2 regions of the Solwaraspora sp. WMMA2101 genome follow, and region 1 is predicted to be linked to the other one. Evidence: riboswitches for the same ligand, from Rfam matches in the RefSeq annotation. Region 1 holds a riboswitch; the other holds the start of a gene.
What was found. A riboswitch is a leader RNA that binds a small molecule or an ion and turns the genes downstream of it on or off. The one in region 1 is predicted to bind cyclic di-AMP.

Region 1 (7,547 bases):
TACGGTGCGGGACTCCTCGTTGTCGGCCTGCACCCAGGCGGTGATCGCGGCCGAGACCGGTCACCTGGAGCTCGCCCACGACTACCTGGGCGAGGCCGCGTTGATGGACCTGCACGACATCAACCGCAACACCCGTGACGGCATCCACGTCGCGGCGCTGGCCGGGGCGTGGCTGGCGTTGGTGGCCGGGTTCGGCGGGATGCGCGACCACGCCGGGGAGCTCTCCTTCGCCCCCCGGTTGCCGCAGCGGATCAACCGGCTCGAGTTCGCCATGATGTGGCGGGGCATGCGGCTGCGGGTGTCCGTCGGGCGCGACGAGGTGACCTATGCGCTACGCGACGTGGATCCGAACGCGACGATCGAGCTGACGCACCACGGTGAGGCGATCACCGTCGCCGCCGACAAGCCGGTCACCCGGGCGATCGCGCCGGCCGGGGCGGCGGGCCCGCCGCCGCAGCAGCCGGCGGGCCGCTCCCCGGTGCGCCGGTCGGCCCGTACCGACTGACTGACCCCGCACCGGCCGCGGGGTCCGACGCGACCCCGCACCGGGCCGCGGGGCCCGACGCTTCGCGCGCCGGCCAGCCGTCCTGACTGACCGGCGCGCGGGCACTCAGAGCAGGGACAGGTGCACGTGGTTGGTGTGGTCGCTGCTCGGGTCGCCGCCGGCGCCGCTGTAGGAGCTCCAGCCTGTCGTCGGTGACCAGAACTGGCGGTACCAGATCACGTAGAGGATGCCGAGTTTGTCGGCGTTGCGGACCAGGAACGCGGTCAGGTTGTTGCCGTAGAGCCGGGCGTCGCCGGTGGCGTCGCCGCCGAAGCCGCTGGACTGCATGGAGAAGTCACAGGCCCGGCCCTTCGGGTGCTCGAACGGGCCACCGGGTCGGAAGCAGGAGACGAAGCGGGTGAAGCCGGCCTTCTTGGCCTCGTTGAGCGCGTGCATGGTGCGGGGGGTGATGCAGCCGCTCGTGGTGGGGTCGTCCAGGCTGCACGACTCGGACGGCCAGGAACCGTTCGCGTTGCGGGGTGCCTGCGCGGCGACCGGCGAGGTGGCCGAGACGAACCCGTTGGTGGCGACCGCGCCGACCAGCTGCAGGGCCTTCTCCGCCTCCTTCTTCTGGCGGGACATCACCTCGAGCTGCTGTTCCTCGCGGGTCACCTCGGCCTCGATCGCCGCGACGGCCCGGGCGGCCTGTTCACGGGCCTCGTTGAGCTCGCGGACCCGCTTGTTGTCGTGCATGGCGATCATGTCCAGGCCTTCGGCCCGGTCCAGCAGGTCGTCCGGGCTGGCGCTGTTGAGCAGCACCATCACCGGGGTGATCCGGCCGAGACGGTACGAATTGGAGGCGACCTCGCCGATCTGCGGGGTGAGTGCCTCCAGACGTTCCTCCACCTTCTCCAGTTCGAGGTTGAGCTGAAGTTGCCGCTTGCGGGACTCCTCGACGGCGGCCTTTGCTTCGACGAAGCCTCGGTTGGTCGACTCGATGACGTCGCTGAGCAGTGGCTGCGCGCCCTCGTCCGAGGGGTCCTGGGCGGCGGCCGGGGTGGCGACGACGAGGCCGGCGAGCAGGGTGGTCACGGCGGCCAGTGCGGCGGTGAACGGAACCCGCCGGTATAGGGGTGCGGTCATCCTGTTCCTTTCCTTGGCCGCCGACCGAGTTAGCTGACGGGTTCGGGACGGAACGATCCCTACCGCGACGTCGCGGATTCACCCCGGTGGAAACGTGGTTCCCCGGCTCACCCCGAAGGACGATTAGGCGGCGGTCACCGCCGGCACCGGTGGGTGCCGCCTGGCGGAGACCGCCGGCAAGCTTACCGGATCGGTGACCGGCGACAACACCTCGACGACCGTCGTTGACCAGGGAGAATTCCGTTACTGGACAACGACTTTAGGTAATGTCCACTTTCTGCGTCGGCGGGCCTACGGCATGTCGCGGCCGGCTGGGTCGATAGTGCCGTGGTCGGGGGATGGAACTGCCTAAAATGCCATAGAAGCCGAAAGTAGGAAATAATCTCCGGATGGATTCCCTGATGACAGACGACCCGTTCCTGACGGCTGCCGATCCGTCCCCGGTCGGTGCGGCCGGCGACGGCGTCACTGACGACAGCGTGGCCGTCATCGGCCTGGGTCGATTCGGTGGGCAGGTGGCGCTGTCGCTGTGCCGGCTCGGTCACCGGGTGCTCGGCATCGACGGCGATCCCCGCCGGGTGCAGCGCTGGTCCGACCGGCTGCCCCGGACGGTGGAGGCGGATCCCACCGACGAAGAGTCGCTGCGGCACCTCGGGGTCGCCGACTACCCGTGCGCGGTCGTCGGCATCGGCGCCGACATCGAGGCCAGCATCCTGACCGTCGTGTCGCTGACCGAGATCGGCGTGCCGGAGATCTGGGCGAAGGCGATCACCGCCAAGCACGGCCGGATCCTCGCCTCGGTCGGTGCCCACCACGTGATCTTTCCGGAGGCCACCATGGGGGACCGGGTCGCGCACCTGCTGGCCAGCAGGATGCTCGACTTCATCGAGTTCGACGACGGCTTCGCGATCGCCAAGGTGTGCGCCCCGGCGGACAGCGCGGGTCAGACCCTGGCGCAGGCCCGGCTGCGGCAGCGGTACGGCATCACCGTCGTCGGCATCAAGGAGCGTGACCAGCATCTGCGGTACGCCGTACCGGACTCGGTGATCCCGCCGGACGCGCTGCTGATCGTCGCCGGGCCGACCGCGGACGTGCAGCGGTTCGGCGGTTGACCCTGGGATCCTGGGCGTAACCGTCTCGTCACGCCTTCATTTCGTGAGCTGATCAGCCTCTGGACTTTCGCAAACTCGTGACTCAGGCTACAGTCCTCCCATGGGAGCGCTTCCATTGATGGATGTGCACCCGGAACACTGTACCGACGCGCGGCGTGGCGCTGTTCGCAGCGCTTCGCCGACCGCTCAGCCCTTGGGCTGGCGGCGGGCCAGCCCGGACTCCGCCGCCAGCCACGCACCGCCTGTCGAGAGGAGGTGGAACCAGAGCCACTCGCGTGGCCCGGCTCCCGCGCGTCACGCACGACCTGGACGCCAAACCGCTCGTGCGTGTCAGTAACTGATGGTGGGGACGGGGGTTGCCCTCCCCGTCCCCACGCTAGTCCTCGATTGTTACGACGTGGAATCGCCGACAAGTCAGGACCGCGACGCCGCTGCGTCCAACTGTCCTGCGCAGCCTGCCGATGCATCGGCAGGCTTCGTTGTGTATGGAGCTGTCGTGGCTGCCTGGCCCGGTCGCGGTCGGGATCGGCGGCAGCGCCGTGCGGGCATCGACAATCGTCCGGGGCCGCCGGTCGACGGTGTCCCAGCTCACAGTGGTCCGGCCGGGGCCCGCACGGCGGAACTGTCACCGGACGGCGGATGGCGCCCCGCGACATGCATCGTTGACCATGGATGTCCTGGCGCTGGTTCGTCCGCCGGTGCCCGCACCGAAAGCGAGTCACCCGTGACCACTGTGCCACCGCCGCCGTCGGATCGCGCAGCCCACCGCGACGGCAGCCGTCGCCCCCGGGCCGCCCGACGGCTGGGCGTCCTGCTCGCCGCCGTACTGCTCGGTCCCGCCCTGCCGGCGGCGAGTGCGAGCGCCGCGACCGGCGCCGACACCGAGGCGCCCACCACCCCCGGTGCCCCGACCGTCGCCGCCATCAGCACGGACCAGGTCACCCTCACCTGGACCGCCGCCACCGACGACGTCGCGGTCACCGGCTACGAGATCGCCCAGATGCAGGCCGACTACATCATCATCAAGACCAGCCCGGTCAACGAGATCACCATCGTCGGCCTGCAGCCGTCACGGACGTACCAGTTCTGGGTGGCCGCACGCGACGCCGCCGGCAACCGGTCGCCGACGAGCCCCGGCCTGCGACTGACCATGCCGCCCGGCGACGACCAGGCACCCACCGCCCCCACCGGCCTGACCGCCACCCAGACCGGCACCGACGCGGTCACCCTGCGCTGGCAGCCGTCCACCGACAACGTCTACGTCGCCTGGTACGAGGTGCTGCGGGTGCACCCCGACGGCTCGACCACCCGGGTGGCCACCGCTCCGCAGCACCCGCCGACCGGTCCGACCGCCCGGGTCGGCGGCCTGCAGCCCGGCACCAGCTACACCTTCGCGGTACGGGCCCACGACGACGCCGGCAACAGCTCGCCGCTGTCCGCGCCGCTGACCGTGACCACCACCCCGGTCGCCCCGACCTGCGAGGTCGCCCACCAGGTGATCAACCACTGGCCGGGTGCCTTCCAGGCGCAGCTGGACGTCCGCAACCTCGCAGCGGAGCCGATCGACGGCTGGACGCTGAGCTGGACCATGCCCGACGACCAGCAGATCGCGTACCTGTGGGGTGCCGAGCCGGTCGACCTCACCCCACCCGACGTCACGGTCCGCAACTACCAGTGGAACCGCCTGATCGCGCCCGGCGGCAGCGTCCAGCTCGGCTTCGTGGTCACCGGCGCCAGCACGACCACCGCGCCGACCGGCTTCACCCTCAACGGCGCGAAGTGCACGGCGGTACGCTGACCCGGAAACGGCCGGCGAAATGTCCCGGTGACGACAACTTGCTAGCCTCGCCCGCATGCGGGTGCTGGTGGTCGAGGACGACCCCGAGGTACGGGGCGCCGTCGTGACCGCGCTGCGTACCGGTGGCTTCGCGGTCGACCAGGCGGCCGACTGGAGCCAGGCCGACCTGAACATGAGCGTCAACGACTACGACTGCCTGGTGCTCGACCGGATCCTTCCGGAAGGCGACTCGCTGAACCAGCTCGGCCACCGCCGCCGCGCCGGCCTGACCGTACCGGCACTGGTGCTGACCGCCCTCGACAGCGCCGGGGACCGGATCGCCGGTTTCCAGGCCGGCGTCGACGACTACGTGGTGAAACCGTTCGTCACCGCCGAACTCGTGCTGCGGGTCCGGGCGCTGTGCCGGCGCCGGGGCGTCACCAGCCCGCCGCTGCTGCGCATCGCCGACCTGGAGGTCGACGCGGCCCGCCGGGAGGTCCGCCGGGCCGGCATCCTGCTGACCCTGACCCGCAAGGAGTTCGCCGTCCTGGAGATGCTCCTGGTCCGCTGCCCGGCCGCCGTCAGCCGCAGCGACCTGTTCGAACACTGCTGGGACGAGCTCGCCGACCCCAGCTCGAACGTGGTCGACGCGGTGGTCGCCCAACTGCGCCGCAAACTCGGCGAGCCGCAACTGATCCACACCGTACGCGGCTTCGGCTACCAGATCGCGGCGTCCCAGCCGTGACCGGACGACAGGCACCGACACCGTGAGCGGACGACAGGCGGGCAAACCGCTGCAGACCGCGGAGCGGCTGCGCGGCCTGCGGATCCGGATCACCGTCCTGGTCATGGCGATCAACGTGGTCGGGCTGGCCGGGATGGGTGCGGTCGCCCTGCTGGTCGACGAACGGCAACGCGACGAAGTGGTCGCCGCCGAACTACGGCGCACCGCCAGCACCGCCGCCGCCCTGCTCTACTACGACTCCGGTGCACTGCAACTCGACAAGCTGTTCGACAACGCGGTGGCCAACGGACCGACCGCCGTCTACGTCTACGAAGCCGGCCGGGCCGAGCTCAGCCTGGTCTTCGCGTACCCTGCGCGGCTGCCGGTGGTCCCGCCCGCGCAACTGCTCGCCCCCGCCCGGCAGGTCTGGTCGTCCGGCACCGAGATCGTCGACCCGCTCGCCGACCGCGCCGGTACGCCGACCCCGCTGCTCGCCGTACCGTTCGAACACGCGGTCACCGGCACCGTCGCCGGTGCCGTCGTCGTCCTCGGCGACACCGGCCCGGCGCAGGCGGCCAACCAGCGGCTCGCGCTCGCGTTGACCGCCGGCGGCGTCGCCTTCACCGTCCTCGCCTGCGCCGGCGGCTACCTGCTCGCCCGGCGCGGCACCGAGCCGATCGCCGACGCGCTCAACCAGCAGGAGCGGTTCGTCGCCGACGCCGCGCACGAGCTGCGTACCCCGCTCACGGTGATCCGGGCGGTCTCTGAGGACGCGCTGGCCGAACCGGACCGGCGGCCGGCGGCGCTGCGCCAGGTGGTGCGCTCCGCCGACCGGCTCGCCGACTCGGTCTCCGTCCTGCTCACCCGGGCGCAACTGGTCGCCGGCCTGCGGGACCTGCGCCGCGAACCGTTCCGGCTGGACCAGCTGGCGGAGGAGGTGCTCGCCGACACGGTGCAGCCGCCGCACGTCGCCGTACCGGACACCGTGCCGGTGGTCGCCGTCGGGGATCCGGCACTGGTGCGTATCGCGCTTCGCAACCTGATCCAGAACGCCGTCCAACATGGGCGGATCGCTGACCGGCCGGCCGAGGTACGGCTGCAGGTCAGCGCCGAACCGCCGACCGTACGGGTCCGCGACCGGGGGGCGGGGCTCAGCGAAGCGGTGGCGGCCACCCCGGAACAGCGGTTCCGCACCGGTGCCGCCGACGGCACCGGGCTCGGCCTGGCGATCGCCAGCTGGGTGGCGCAGCTGCACGGCGGCCAGCTGCGGCTGGGCAACGCCGAGGGCGGCGGCACCGAGGCCCGGCTGCGGCTGCCCGGTCAGGGCCCCTGACCCGCCCGCAGCCCGTTCGGGCTGATGGCGAACCACTCGTCGGACTGCCCGTGACCGTTCGTGTCGCCAGGCATCCGGTCACCGGTGTAGCCGTACAGCGGCCAGCCCGCCAACGACAACTGCCGCCGGCCGTCGGACCGGGTGAAACAGGTGACCAGCTGCCGGTCGATGCCCTCGACCCGGACCTCGCCCTGGCACGGCACCGGCAGCCAGGACTGCAGGCACTGCCCGGTGCAGGCGGAGTCGCTCACACCGGCGGTGTCCCGGTCGGAGCGGTAGAGCACGAAGCCCTGCGCGTCGATGACGATCTCGTCCAGCGTCGCGGACTCCACCGCGAACAGCGCGGTGCCGGCGGCGGTGGCGACCGGGGTCGGCGGCGCGCCGGCCGGGCCGGGGGCCGCCGGCCGTTCGCAACCGGTCACCGCGAGCACCGCCGCGATCCACAGGATCCGTCTCATCAAAACCTCACGCTCCCAGGCGCAGGATATGCCGATCCGGCCGGGTGCAGGAGGTGGACGTGCTGACGTTACGGGCCCGCACGGTGTCGCTCGCCCTCGTCACCGTACTCGCGGGGTGCTCCGCAGCCGGTGACGACGAGCCGTCACCGGTCGATGCCTGCGGCAGTCGGATCGCGGTGCTGGGACCACTCAGCGGCGACTCGGCGGATTTCGGCGGCAACGTCTACGACGGTGCCCGCCTGGCGTTCGACCAGTACGCGGCGGCGCATCCGGACTGCCCGGTCGACCTGGTCGACTTCGACTCCCAGGGCGACCCGAAGCAGGCGCCGGCGCTGGCCCAGCGGATCGTGGACGATCCGCGCATCGTCGGCGTCATCGGACCGGGGTTCTCCGGCGAGGCGGAGGCCGCCCTGCCGATCCTCGACCAGGGCGGTGTCACCACGATCACCACCTCGGCCACCCGTACCGAGCTGAGCGCACGGGGCTGGCCGACCTTCCACCGGCTGGTCGGCAACG
Region 2 (7,547 bases), 2.3 Mb from region 1:
AGGTGGATCGCGTCGACCGGCCGGACCATGCTCTCGGCGAAGGTCGCGTCGGTGACCGGAGTCTCGATCGGCCGGTGGATCAGGTCCACCATCCGGCCGTCGTCGAAGACCTTGACCAGCCAGTCCTCCGGCGGCCGTTCGGCGGTGAACCCGGCCGCGACCAGGGCGGCCAGCGCCGCCTCCACGTCCGACTCGCGGATCAGGAAGTCCACGTCGTGATCGCTGGAGTGCCCGCCGTGCGCGTAGACGGCGAAGCTGCCACCCAGAACGAAGGGGATCTCCGACTGCTTCAGTACGGCCGCCACCCGCTTGAGGGTGTGCAGCAGACCGTCGTCTCCCTGTTGAGCCATCTGTCTCTCCGATGGGTGGTGATGGTGACGGGTTCCACCGGTACCCGGGGCGTGACGGCTTCACACCTTCGCGTCGCCGACGCGAAGGTGCGGAGACTCGCTACCGTTGGAAAGGTGCTCGTCACTGAGACTCCGGCGCATCCGTCCCCCGTCCCTGAGAGCTCCACACTGGATTCACTTGTGGCACCGCCGGCTGCGCCGGCGATCAGCGCCCCGATCACTCCGACCGCCCCGACCCGCCGGGTCCGCCGGATCGCCCTGGTGGGCATCGACGGCGTCGGCAAGACCACCCAGGCGCGGCTGCTCGCCGACGCGCTCACCGCCGCCGGCCTGCCCGCCCACTACCGGCGCAACGCCGGCGGTCGCCGGTGGCTGGACCGGCTGGCGGTGCGACTGGGCCGGCCGGACGCCCGGCGGCTGGTCGGACGCAACGGGCTGATGTTCTGTGAAGCGTTGCTGCGGTGGCTGGCGATCGCCCGGTCGGTCCTGCGTTCGCCCGGCGGCGTCGCCGTGATGGACCGGTACGCCGTCTGCCAGTACGTCAGCATCCGCCGCCACGGTGCCGCCGCTGCCTGGGAGCGGCTGGCCCGGCTGGCGTACCGGATCTTTCCCCGGCCGGATCTGACCTTCCTGCTCTGGCTGCCGCCGGCCGAGGCCCGGCACCGGATCGAGGCGCGGGGCACCGACAGCGAGTCGCTGGAGCATCTGGTGCGCAGCGCGGCGGCCTACCGGTCGTTGCCCGAGGCCGCCGAGTTCGTGGTGATCGACGCGCGGGGCAGCGCGGCCCAGGTCGCCGCGCGGCTGCGTCAGCACCTGGTCGACCGGCTACCGGCCGACCATGGTGGCCGCCTCGGGCGGTGATGAACCGCACACCCTGCTCAGCCCGTACATCCGGGCGTGGGACGTGACGGTCTGGCAGTGACGAGGATCGCAGGGGACGCGGTGACGGGAATGCCGGCGCCGCGTCCGGCGTCATGCTCTCGTGCGGGCCCGCGAAAGGCCGCGGACCTCCGCGAAACGCACCATGGGCAGACCCGTCGCGACGGCGCGACCGAGGTGCCTGGCAGGAAACATCAATCCTGCTCACAGCAATTACTCAGGCAATCGTGTCAGCTTCGACTCACGAGACGGAATCCCTGACGCGTCTTATCTGTTGTGCAGGTGTCGGCATCGTTCGGCGGGACCCGCACATCCGGGTACGCCGGTCGGTGGCGACGTGACGGGGGAGAGGCTGATGGAGATGCGCATCGCAGGTGCCAGGGCAAGTGGGGTTAACGAGGGGACCGTGAGCAACGTGGAGAAGACGATGGCTTTGCGGACCGACGAGGTGGCCGAGGAGCGGGACCTCGTTGGCGTCTACCTGCATGAGATCTCCCGTACGCCGCTGCTCGACGCGGCCCGGGAAGTCGAGCTGTCCAAGGCGATCGAGGCCGGGCTGTACGCCGAGCACCTGCTCGAGGAGGGCACCCCGCGGGCCGGGGTCAGCCGCGAGGAGCTGGAGCGGCTGGTCATCGAGGGTGAGCGGGCCAAGGACCTGTTCATCCGGGCCAACCTGCGGCTGGTGGTGTCGATCGCCCGCCGCTACGTCCGGTCCGGGATGCCGATGCTGGATCTGATCCAGGAGGGCAACACCGGTCTGGTCCGGGCGGTCGAGAAGTTCGACTACGAGCGCGGCTTCAAGTTCTCCACCTACGCCACCTGGTGGATCCGGCAGGCGATCAGTCGGGCCATCGCGCAGCAGGAGCGGACCGTCCGGCTGCCGGTGCACCTGGTCGAGGACGTCAACCGGATGCGCAACGTCGCCCGCCAACTCACCCGGGAGCTCGGCTCGGATCCGGAGCCGGAGCAGATCGCGGCATCGCTCGGAGTGCCGGTCGAGCGGGTGCACGAGCTGGTCCGCTGGTCGCAGGACACCGTCTCGCTGGACACCCCGGTCGGCGACGACGGTGACACCAACCTCGGTGACCTGGTGGCCGACAGCGACGCGCCGTCGCCGGAGGACATCGTGCTGACCGGGTTGGAGCGCCAGCGCATCGAGGGCCTGCTGAACCACCTCGACGACCGGTCCGCCGGCATCATGCGGGCCCGCTACGGGCTGGAGGACGGCCGGGAGCATTCGCTCACCGAGGTCGCCTCGCGGTTCTCGCTGTCCCGCGAGCGCATCCGCCAGCTGGAGATCCAGGCCCTCGGCCGGCTGCGTGAGCTGGCCCGGGCCGAGGGGCTGCAGGCGGCCTGACCGGTCGGTCGCTGCCACGACCACGGTCCCCTGTGACGACGAGGGCCCGGCATCCGTAAGCGGATGCCGGGCCCTCGTGTCGGTGCCGGTCGGTCAGCGCACCCGGCCGTACCCGTACGGTGCCATCATGTCCACGCTGGCCAGTTGGACGGGCTGGCCGAACGTCGGTGCGTGGATGACCTTGCCGTCGCCGACGTACAGGGCGACGTGTGCGAGGTTCCGGTAGAACACCAGGTCGCCCGGTGCCAGGTCGCCACGGTTGATCTTGGCGACCCGGTCCCACTGCATGGCGGCGTTGTGCGGCAGGCTCTTGCCTGCGGCCCGCCAGGCAGCCAGGGTCAGACCGGAGCAGTCGTAGCCGTTCGGCCCGCTGGACGCCCACACGTACGGCTTGCCGATGGCGCCGTACGCGAACTCGACCGCGACGCCGGCGGCGCCGGCGACCGACGGGATCGTCCCGGTGTACGACGAGCCGGACTCGGTCGCCGCACCGTAGGCCTCCTCCCGCTTGTCCATCAGCTTGTCGATGTCGGCTTCGATGGACTTCTTGCGGTCGGCGAGCTCCTTGGCCTGGGCTTCCTGCTTGGCGAGCGTCGCCTGCAGCTTCTCCTGCTCAGCCAGGTACGTCGCCTGGGTGCTGGTGAAGTTGCTGAGCCGCTGCTGACGGTCCCGCGCGAGGTGGTCGAGGGTGCCCAGCCGGTCCAGGAAACCGTCCGACGAGCCGCTGTCGAGCAGCGCGCTGGCGGTGCTCAGCCCGCCGGACTTGTAGGCGGTGATGGCGATCTGCCCGACCTCGACCTCGGCCCGGGCGAGTTCGTCCTGCAGTGGACCCAGCTTGGTGTCGAGCTCCTCGACCGCCGCCCGGGTGGTCTTGGACTCCTCGGTGAGCCGGTTGTACGACTCGACGACCTTGGCCAGTTCCTCGGATTCCTTGTTGATCTGCTGCGTGAGTTCGCTGACCGAGGGCTGGGCGGAGACGGCGACGGCCGGAACCACCAGCCCGGCGGTCACGCCGGCCAGCACGAGGGTACGCAGCAGAATCCGCGCTGTTGACAAGAACGCAGAACCCTTCTTCCCACGCCGCCTACCGGGTTAGCTGACGGATTCGGGCGGGAAGGTGTCGCCCTACCGCGTGTGACACGCGGATTCACCCCAGACGTGCTCGGTGGGTCCCCGGGTCACCACCATGCGATCACCGAACAACTACTTTCAGTGATTGCCGGATGGTGATTCGGCGGCACCGGGCCGGCGTCACCGGGGTCGGTGACTGGTAACCGGACCAGCGAATCTAACCTAGCCGCAACGGTTGCTCGCGGAAACCCTCGCTCGTCGTGATCCGTGGCATCGACCATGGTGGAGTGGCGCCGATAGTCACAGAATGTAGTGCACAGTGGCGCTGCGTCATGCAATGGCGAATCGGGTGGCTTCGCGAGGTGGTCGCACGGTGACCGGGCGCCAGGTTTCGATCGACTGGGCGAAATGCTCGATAAGTCGCTCTACGCGGTTGCTGGTGGGCATCCACTAGGGTAAATAAGAACAAAAGTGTCGTATCGGAGTCCAGGAAGCGTCCTGCCGTACGTCAATCAGCTAGGTGGCAGAATGCGTATCTTCCATCGAGTAGCTCGCCGTTTGCACAATGGACGCGCAAGGTCAGTGCCGTACCCGACCTTCGGAGGCAGCCGATGCGTGCCACCCGCCGGACCCCGCCACTACGCGGATCCCCGACCCTTCGCCGGGCCGCCCGGCCGGGCGACCGCAGCAGCACCACGACACCGTTGATCCCCCGGACACCCGGGCGCCGATCGCCCGCCCGTGGCGCGGCACCCGGCGCCCCGGTCACCCGACCCGCCGCCGCTGGGCCGACCTTCTACCGCCAGCCCGGCATCTGCGTCACCGCCGACTGGTTCGTCGTCGCCGGGCGTCGGTTCGCGATCCGGGACCTCACCGAACTGCGTACCGCCCGTGGCGCCCGGGACCGGCTGACCGGGCGGTTGGTGGCAGTGACCGTCGTCATCCTCTCGGCGATCGCGGTGACCATCGGCTTCACCCAGGGGCTCGCCGAGGTCAGCGCTGCTGCCTATTTCGCGATGCTGGTGGCGGCGTTCGTCCCGGTCGGCCTCGGCTGGCTCGGCGACAAGGTACGGCCACGGTCCTACGAGCTCTGGGGCCGACACGAGGGCCTGCTGGTCCTGCTGTTCAGCACCGACGAGGAACGCCAGTACGGGCAGGTGAGCCGGGCGTTGATGCGGGCCCGGGAGATGTCGCGGCTGGCCGGCCTGTCCGAGCCGGTGACGATCGAGCCCTGGGTGCCCGACCAGCGGTGAGCCGGCCGGCGGCCCCCGCCGCCGGTCAGCCCGCAATGTCCTCGTCCAACTGCCGGGCGAGGTCGAGCAGCATCGCCACCGATTCGTTGGCGGACAGCGCCTCCGCGCGGAGTCGATCGAAGACATGCTGGTACGACCGGACCTCGCCGGCCCGGTCGATGACCTCCTCGACCAGCGCGCTCTCCACGTAGACCACGTCGGCGTCGGCCTGATCGGCGAAGTGCAGGATGACGAACGGGCCGAGGACGGTGTTGCTGCCCGCGGCGAAGGGCAGCACCCGGACCGAGACGTGCGGGGCGGCGCACATCTTCGCCACGTGGCGCAGCTGCTCGCGCAGAATGCGCCGACCGCCGGTCATCCGACGGAGCGCGGCCTCGTCGAGGATCACCTCGATGCGGGGCGGGTCGGCACCGTCCAGCACCGCGTGCTGGCGGGCCATCCGGATCTGTACCCGACCCTCGATCTCCTCGGCCGGTACGTGGTGCGGGCCGTCGGCGGGGATCACCGCCCGCGCGTACTCCTCGGTCTGCAGCAGGCCGGGGAAGCTGATCGGCTGGAAGTACTGCAGCGCCGAAGCCTCGGCCTCCAGCCCGATGTAGGCGGCGTAGGCCGCCGGCACCCGGTCCTTGTACCCGCTCCACCAGGCCCGTCGCCGGGCTGCCCGGGCCAGTTCGACCAGTTCCTGGACCTGCTGCTGGTCGCGGACCCCGTAGAGGTCGAGCAGGGCCTTGACGTCGTTGGTCGAGATGCTGACCGAGCCGGACTCGATCCGGATGAGCTTGGACAGCGACCAGTCCATCTGGGTGACGACGTACTCCTGGGTCAGCTCGGCCGCCTCGCGTGCCCGGCGCAGCGCCGCGCGGAGTCGGCGGCGCCCGATGGTCGGACCCTGGTGTCGGGCTGGCATGGATCGCTCCGGGGGAGTGCCTAGCAGAATGCCACCTGGCTGGTTGCCGTCTCTTGACGCTACACCGGTGCCGTCCGGTCTGCTATGGACGGCTGGCCCTTACCAACCGGGGTACGGCGTTCCGGACTTCGGGCGGCCCGGTCGCCCCCGGTGGGAGCAAGATCCACGACTGATAGTGTCCGCGCGAATTGCCTGAGGTCTTAGAAGGCAAATGCCCCAAAATATCCGTATAGAGGAGTCTGGGTGACTGTGATCAGCACTGCCGGTCCTGCCTGGCGCAAGAGCCGCCGCTGCGAGGCGACGACCTGTGTCGAGGTGGCGACGTTCGGCCCGGCGGTCGGGGTCCGTAACTCCACCGACCCCGACGTGCACCTGCGATTCTCGGCGTCGGCGTGGACGGCCTTCGTGGCCGGCCTCGACCACGACCGGGCCGGTCGTACGGCCGGATGATCACCCGGTGTCGGGCCGGCGCTCGCGTCGCCCGGCACCGCACCCGGTCGGCACACCTGGACCCGCCCGACGGACCCGGCAGCCGACGACGGACCCGGCTCAGCCCGTCGTCACGGTCTGCGGCTCGGCCTTGATCACCTGCTGCGCCCAGCGGGACACCACCCGCTCCGCCCAGAACGACACGAACGGCACCGTACCGGCGAGCATGATCGCCACGATCCGCCCGAGTGACCAGTTCGCCCGCCGGGCCAGGTCGAAGGCGGCCACCAGGTACACCATGTAGAGGAAGCCGTGCGCCGGGCCGATCGTCTCCACGACCACGGCGTCGTGGAACAGGTACTTCATCGGCATCCCGACGACCATCAGCAGGATCAGCACCACACCGACCACGTACGCGATCAGCCGGTAGCGGATGAGTGCACCAGACACGGTCGTCCTTTCTCACCGGGCTGGCGCCCGGTCGTCACCTGTCGCCCCGACGGTCAGCCGGGATAGTCACTGGCCCGGGCGTGCGGATTGGCGTTCAGCCAGGCCAGGTAGTCGTTGTAGGCGGCCAGCTGCGGATCGTCGGGCTCCGTCACGGGCGCAGAGCCGGTCGACCGGATCCGCACCGGCCGTCTGATCGCCGGGGCCGGGACCGCCGGGACCGGGGCGGGGGCCGACACCGGGGCTGTCGGGGCGGGCACCGGCGCCGGTTCCGGCCGGTCGGCCGCCGGAGCGGCCCGGCGCAGCACCTGCCGTACCTCGCGGGCCCAGACGAACACGACGAACGCCGCGAACACCGGCCACTCCACCGCGTACGCCCAGCTCAGGGTGTTGCCGGCGGCGGCCCGGCTGATCTGCCACCAGCCCAGCGCGAGGAAGCCCGCCACCACGACCAGCATCGCGAGGTGGCGCAGGATCCACGCGGGGGTCCAGAGCTGCCGCATGTCCGAAAGGGTACCGGCCGGGTTTGCCTGCCGGTCTGCGGGGAATTCCCCGACGATGACGCCTCGTCGACTCCCCGGAGGCCGGAGATGACCGGACCAGCGCGCTACGGCGACTACTCGCCGGCATCAGCCGGCACCCCGTTCCCACCCCGCACCGGCCACCCGCCCGAGATGACCGGCTGGGACGGCGACCAGGCTGACGACGGCTGCCTCGGCGTCGACGACGCCGCCCCGGAGGTCGACCCCGGCATCGACGCGGTCGAACTGACCGACGGCGACCTGATCCGGGAGATGGGCAGCCTGCACCGCACCCGGCTGGACACCTTGCGGCACGGCACCGACGCGGCGCTG

Region 2: another riboswitch for cyclic di-AMP. It lies ahead of ACN28F_RS07770 (C40 family peptidase); the one in region 1 lies ahead of ACN28F_RS18680 (coiled-coil domain-containing protein).

The regions. Positions count from the first base shown of each region.
Region 1 is NZ_JBMHMA010000006.1:3,913,163-3,920,709, forward strand. Features, by position in the region: gene ACN28F_RS18675 (glycoside hydrolase family 65 protein) at 1-505, shown strand, start outside; gene ACN28F_RS18680 (coiled-coil domain-containing protein) at 611-1,627, opposite strand; cyclic di-AMP (ydaO/yuaA leader) riboswitch at 1,630-1,767, opposite strand; gene ACN28F_RS18685 (potassium channel family protein) at 2,029-2,739, shown strand; gene ACN28F_RS18690 (cellulose binding domain-containing protein) at 3,464-4,537, shown strand; gene ACN28F_RS18695 (winged helix-turn-helix domain-containing protein) at 4,593-5,261, shown strand; gene ACN28F_RS18700 (sensor histidine kinase) at 5,284-6,573, shown strand; gene ACN28F_RS18705 (hypothetical protein) at 6,561-7,031, opposite strand; gene ACN28F_RS18710 (branched-chain amino acid ABC transporter substrate-binding protein) at 7,091-7,547, shown strand, end outside.
Region 2 is NZ_JBMHMA010000006.1:1,572,466-1,580,012, reverse strand. Features, by position in the region: gene ACN28F_RS07785 (nucleotidyltransferase family protein) at 1-350, opposite strand, end outside; gene ACN28F_RS07780 (dTMP kinase) at 531-1,211, shown strand; gene ACN28F_RS07775 (sigma-70 family RNA polymerase sigma factor) at 1,657-2,586, shown strand; gene ACN28F_RS07770 (C40 family peptidase) at 2,680-3,642, opposite strand; cyclic di-AMP (ydaO/yuaA leader) riboswitch at 3,653-3,794, opposite strand; gene ACN28F_RS07765 (DUF6232 family protein) at 4,269-4,910, shown strand; gene ACN28F_RS07760 (DUF5753 domain-containing protein) at 4,936-5,817, opposite strand; gene ACN28F_RS07755 (DUF397 domain-containing protein) at 6,061-6,267, shown strand; gene ACN28F_RS07750 (DUF3817 domain-containing protein) at 6,367-6,696, opposite strand; gene ACN28F_RS07745 (hypothetical protein) at 6,750-7,196, opposite strand; gene ACN28F_RS07740 (DUF6158 family protein) at 7,284-7,547, shown strand, end outside.